DNA from 2 places in the Paenibacillus sp. S-12 genome. Region 1 is predicted to be linked to the other one. Evidence: riboswitches for the same ligand, from Rfam matches in the RefSeq annotation. Region 1 holds a riboswitch; the other holds the start of a gene.
The links. A riboswitch is a leader RNA that binds a small molecule or an ion and turns the genes downstream of it on or off. The one in region 1 is predicted to bind cyclic di-AMP.
Positions count from the first base shown of each region.

Region 2: another riboswitch for cyclic di-AMP. It lies ahead of NO352_RS22435 (C40 family peptidase); the one in region 1 lies ahead of kdpF (K(+)-transporting ATPase subunit F).

Region 1 covers NZ_JASIUF010000004.1:14,390-17,560, reverse strand. Annotated here, with positions in the region: gene kdpB (potassium-transporting ATPase subunit KdpB) at 1-131, opposite strand, end outside; gene kdpA (potassium-transporting ATPase subunit KdpA) at 226-1,905, opposite strand; gene kdpF (K(+)-transporting ATPase subunit F) at 1,960-2,037, opposite strand; cyclic di-AMP (ydaO/yuaA leader) riboswitch at 2,342-2,519, opposite strand; gene NO352_RS02345 (hypothetical protein) at 2,534-2,941, opposite strand; cyclic di-AMP (ydaO/yuaA leader) riboswitch at 3,012-3,171, opposite strand, start outside.
Region 2 covers NZ_JASIUF010000024.1:41,048-44,218, reverse strand. Annotated here, with positions in the region: gene NO352_RS22445 (M1 family metallopeptidase) at 1-464, shown strand, start outside; gene NO352_RS22440 (carbamoyl transferase) at 469-1,290, shown strand; cyclic di-AMP (ydaO/yuaA leader) riboswitch at 1,608-1,749, shown strand; gene NO352_RS22435 (C40 family peptidase) at 1,753-2,232, shown strand; gene NO352_RS22430 (hypothetical protein) at 2,531-3,052, opposite strand.

The DNA.
Region 1 (3,171 bases):
AATGTAAGCAGCAGCGTAATGACGAAGCCTACCTCGCAAATGAACATCATTGGATTTTTAACCATCTGACGCGGATCAAACTTTCGCAGCGCATCAATCGAGGCTGCCCGCATTAAGCTGCCTTGGAACATGCTCCGTTCCTTCGTATCTGTAGTATGTCTGCGCGCCGGTTCATATGGTGCGGGTGTTTTCATCTGTTTTTCCGTTCTCATTTTCCGTTCCCCCTTATTTCCACAACGTCAGATGTTCTGCGACCGGTCCAAGCACGACTGCCGGGAAGAACGTCAGAGCACCTACAATAAGCACTGTGCCGACAAATACGATACCGAACAGCGCCGTATTCGTTTGAAACGTACCGCTTGTATTCGGAATCGGCTGCTTCTTCGCCATCGAACCGGCTACTGCCAGCAGAGTAATGAGCGATACATAGCGCCCTAAGAACATGACGATCCCTGTGGAAATGTTCCAAAATGGTGTTGCGTCGCCCAACCCTTCAAAGCCGGAACCATTGTTCGCAGCCGAGGACGTAAACTCATACAACGCCTGAGACAATCCATGGAACCCTGGATTGGACAGCGTATCCGCCTGTGTAGCAACTGCAATCGCAGTCGGTACAAGAATCAGGATCGGATGCACCAGCAAAGTAACTGCCAGCAGCTTCATTTCCCGGCTTTCCAGCTTGCGTCCCAGAAACTCAGGTGTTCGTCCGACCATGAGACCGGATAGGAATACGGCAATCATGACGTACAGCAGCACATTCATAAAGCCTGCACCAACACCGCCGAATACGGTGTTCAGCATCATATTCGCCATCGGGATCAAGCCGCCAAGCGGTGTCAGCGTATCATGCATATTATTGACGCCGCCCGTCTCTGATGCAGTCGTAACGACCGAATATAGCGAGGATTGAGCAACGCCAATGCGTACTTCTTTCCCTTCCATGCTGCCAGGTCCGCTTAATCCCGCAGCGTTCAATACCGGATTCCCCATATATTCCGCCGTAAGAGAGGAACTAAGCATAATTAGGAACAGGATCGCCATCGAGACGAATAGAACTCGTCCTTCCTTCTTGTTGCCGACCATACGGCTGTAGGTAAATGGAAGTCCTGTACACAGCATTAGCATGAGTAAAATATGAATTAAATTCGTCACACCATTCGGATTCTCAAATGGATGAGCAGAGTTCGCTCCAAAGTGGCCGCCACCATTGTTGCCAAGCTCCTTAATCGACATCATAGCTCCTACAGGGCCAAGCGGAATGTGCTGCTCTGCTCCTTCAACAGTTACTGCACTTTCCATTGGACTTAAGGATTGCGGTACCCCATTCCAGATGAACAGCACACTGGCAACGATCGCAATTGGCAGGAAAATACGCGTAATCGAACGTACAAGGTCTGCCAAGAAATTGCCGAGCGGTTTGCCAGTCAAACCGCGAATAATCGCCATCACTGCCGCAAGAGCTGTAGCAGGAGACGTGAACATTAAGAAAATAATGCCCATCATTTGCGACAGCAGGGACAGCCCACTTTCACCGCTGTAGTGCTGCAAGTTCGTATTCGCCATGAAGCTGATCGCCGTATTGAATGCCACTCCCGGTTCCATGCCCGGAATCCCATTCGGATTAAGCGGCAATACCCCTTGAAGGCGGAATATTGCATATGTCACCACAATCATCAGCACGTTGGTGGCAACTGCCGTAAAGGCGTATGCCTTCCAGCTTTGCGATTTGTCCTTAATGCCGAAACATGTAAATAAAAATCGATCTATCGGCCCAAATACAGAGTCCAGCGGTCTTGGAGCTCCGCTATTATCAAACACCCCTGCCATATATATTCCGATCGGACGCGCTATCGCCAAGGCAAGCAATAAGGTAATTCCAATGGCGATCCATTCGATTGCACTCATCGTTCCGTTCCACCCTTCTCTAATGTACAAATATCAACAATGATTCTGCCTAAACTAAAATCGTTCCGGCTTGACTAAGGCATATAACAAGTAAATGAACAAAGCCGTAATCAAGGTGAATAAGACGATCATCATGAGCGATCACCTCGTTCTTCCACTTCCGCCTTGCACCAATGGAGAATTCCCAATACGCTCAGTCCAAGCAGCGCGATAAGAATCATCATGACTGCATCAAACATTGTCCCTTCCTCCTCCTGAATAAGGTTCTCATCTTACAGGCAATGCTGCCGCGATCCCGTTCTTATCAAGCCTTATTGGCTCAATAAGAACGCGCAGGCAACACAAAAAGCCACACGGAAAGAGGGACCCTTTCCGTGTGGCTTCACTCACGCATTGTCAAATAAACGTACGCGTAATTGTTCCACGACGAAATAAAGGCTGCCTCCTTGGACGCTTACGAGGTTAGCTGACGGATTCGGGCGCGAAGAGTCGCCCTACCAGCCAGGAACGGATTCCTGTGCCGGATTCACCCCTTGCGCGAACTGTAAATGTACAGTTGGCGCACGAACGTTGGTTCCCCCGTTCCCATGAATGGGATTCAGCGGTGAGCATTGCCTATATGGATAAATTAGATGATATCAGATAGTAAAAATGATACTTGATCCGATTGCGTATAAATGACGTAATTCGCACCAAGCAATCGGTAAATCGACTGCGGATGATGACGCTTCGTTACGATTGTGATCGGCTCCGTCGTCCATTGTCGGCATATTTGAAGCAGCCGGCAGGATAGTGCAAAGCTTTGTTCAAATACATAGATTCGGCCAATTGGAACATGAGGCACAGCCCACGCCTTCGGCTCCGTCGTATTGATTCGACATACCGGAGTAACTCCAATACCTTCCAATCGCTTCGCCAACCGTCCATTATGGGCGATACCCGCTATCGAATATCCTGCTCCTTTCAATTGGCGTATAAAGTCAATTCCCATCTCACAGCCTGCGAACACTGCAATGACCCGGTCCGCATCGTACATATCCATTTCCTCCTGTTCATCTGTCCGAAGCCCTGCTTGCAAGAAAGAGGTACGTCGCCATCTGATCAGGCGCGCCTCTCCCGTACGCTTACGAGGTTAGCTGACGGATTCGGGCGCGAAGAGTCGCCCTACCAGCCAGGAATCGATTCCTGTACCGGATTCACCCCATGCGAACGTTGGCTGCTGACTATTACTCAGCTCTGCATTCGCTTTATTGGTTCCCCCGCTTC
Region 2 (3,171 bases), on a different contig from region 1:
AGCATCCAACAACAGCCGATTTCCAGCGCGTCGTTGAACAGGTAACGAATCGCAAGTGGATTGATTTCTTCCAACAATATGTGTACAACGGTCAAATGGCAGACTTCGCTGTAGAAAATATTGAATCTCGTACGATTGAAGCAAATGGCTCTATCAAATATGAAGCGACTGTTCACATTCGCAAGCTGGGAGCCAATTATCCTTCTATTCCAATCGTGTTTGGATTTACCGATGGAACTACAACACGCAAGTCATGGAATGGAGAAGGAGATCGAATTCAGTATACGATAACCCATAAAACACCGCTTAGCTGGGTAATGGTCGATCCACTGTACACTATTGTCGTCGAAAACAAGCATATCAACAATTACATGCGTGCTCATGTCGACGAACCTATTCGTACGCGGGTTAACTTGTCCGTTATCAAGGTAATCGAAGCAATTACGAACATTCTGGGGTGGTGATCGCGTGAAAACCTATGTTCGATCAGGCTGGAATTGGTGCAAAGATCATATTTACATTTGGATTATTCTATTTTTGTACCAACTGTTATGGGGGTTCTTCCTCTACCGTTTCGTCGATGGAATCGTGACGCCTATCCTGCGCCGCTACCCAGATCCTGCACCTACTGAAATGAGCAAGCAGCTCTTTCTAACAGAAAGCCAATTCCATCTAATGAAGACAAATGACTATATGCCATACTTTTGGGCCCTTATCGGCTTCATCGCCATCCATTTGCTGCTTACGCCCTTTATTCATGCGGGCGTATTCCATGCTATGTCACGTCCCAAGCAGCAGGGGCTGGCCTTCTTTCAAGGTATCAAGCTTGTATGGAAGCCCATGCTTGTCCTATATTTGTTAGAAGTTCTCCTCATCACGATCCCTGCCATATGGTTCGTTCCCTATACTGCGAATGCACTGTCAACATCGAATTCTCTTACTTCCTTGCTTATGGCCATAGCCCCCTTTGCAATCGCTTGGCTTATTGGCGGCTGGCTCGTTCACCAACTTTTCCTGTTCCTGAACTTTGGTGCCGCATCAGATACACCATTAATTCGCTCTGTGACGGCTGGTACGCGGCGCCTGCTGCCCATCCTCGGGCTATCTCTAATATTTATCGGAACTACAATTGGAATAGGCATTATGTCTACATCCGCTGCCGCAATGTTCACAGGCATTACCGCACTCATTATTCAACAGGCGCTGCCTGCAATTATGACTATGCTGAAAATGTGGGGATTATCTGCTCGTCATGCGGTATGGCAGGAAGCTGAACAGCAAATGAAATAAACAAAATAAATGAAGCAATAGATCAAGAAGTAATGAATAGATAGGAATGAAAATAAGGACATCATGAAGTGATAACATTACAAAAGTTACAAGGCGTTACGATGAAATGATGCACAGCAGCATAAGAAAAATAAAAAACTTGTCTATCAGCGAAAAATAACGCTGATTTGACAAGTTTTTTTCGTGTCAAGGACAAAAAATATTTGTCAAAGGAAAAATCGTCTGTTACAATAAATCTAGATTTATTACAACTTTGTCATGAAAGCGGCACTAACTCTTGCAAAATTGTTACTATCGCACGCAGCAATACATATCCCAAAACCAGATTGCCGAATTTCCGGATAGTCCGGAAAGCGGGGGAACCAGTTTTTACGGGTGAATTGATCTTGAAACACAGGGATCATAGGGGTCCTTCAACCGAACCCTCCAGCTAACCTCGCAGGCACGGAAGGAGCTTTCCCTTTGAAGAAGAAGCTAGTTACAGCGGTACTCGGGCTGAGCGTTTTGTTTACATCGCTCGGAGCGGGAAGCACATTCGCAGCATCCAAAATGGACAACACGATTGACGGTTTGCTAGGCATTTCGTACAAGTATGGTGGAACATCAACGAGTGGCTTTGATTGCTCTGGATTTACCAAGTACGTGTTCAAAAAGTTCGAAATTGATCTCCCTCGCACATCTTCGTCGCAATTCGACTCTGGCGACAAAGTAAGCAAAGACGAGCTTCGTCCAGGAGACCTAGTTTTCTTTGACACAAGCGGCGGCAACGGTGTATCTCATGTCGGTATTTACGTAGGCGATAACAAATTCGCACACGCTTCGACTAGCAAGGGTACGCGCATCGACAGCCTAAGCATGGACTACTACGAGAAGCGCTATGTAGGTGCTCGTCGAGTTTTGAGCGAGAATGACTTTTCGTCTATTGCTACAGACGATAAATAGCTTACTAGTTTCCTGCACTCTTAATATTATTGAACGACTGCATAACCCGATGAGAAGCGCTACGCGCCTTTTCGTCGGGTTGTTTCATTTAATCCCCTCGCATCCGTAACATTTCGGCTCCTTTATCCTATGCAGCTCTGCATGCCAATGATTCATGCTTCTATATATATTTACGAAATCATTACCTTTTGGTTTCTGCACAATTTCCTAGCCTATATAACACAGGGACATACGCTGCCGCGCATGTCCCAATATTTAAAATCTGGATATTCAGCATACTTGTATCGGCGCTGCACACTTATTTGGCTGACCCGTTTAATTCTTGGAATTTCGCCTTTATCTCTTCTGGTGTGAGCCCATCTGCGTCTGCTGCTGCCTTATGCTTTTCTTCCTCATGCTGAAGCTGCGTTTGACGATCCTCGACAGGCTTCCCGTTATCGTGATGTTTCTCGTGGAACAGTCGTCCTTTTATGCCCAATTTCTCACGCAGTTCCTGACGAATTTGCTTGCTGCTTTTCCCTTCTGTCGAAATGCCATGCTTCTTGGCGAGCAATTGAACCTTTTTCTCATGAAGCTGTTTCATTTCTGTACGGAGCTCTTTCATCTGAGCTTGTATCTGCTCTAACTGCTTGTCTGTCTCCGAATCCTGCTGCTTCGCATTGGACTGTCCTACCTTCGTTGCGGCTACACTTACGGCAGTCTGGCCTTTGGCCTTATCTGACACAGCATTTTCCCCATTGCTGCTTTGCGCTGCTGCAGGCGATGCCATCAACAGAAGCATCAGACATGTCCATGCTGCTACGGTTGAATTGCGTTTCATTGGTTCCACCTCCTTATGTAAGGGATGGCTATAGTATGTTCGTTAATCCTGAAATGAAACTGAAAATGAGCTAAATATTCGTTTATGGTGGGTCACACCTGAATAAGACAAGACTTGCA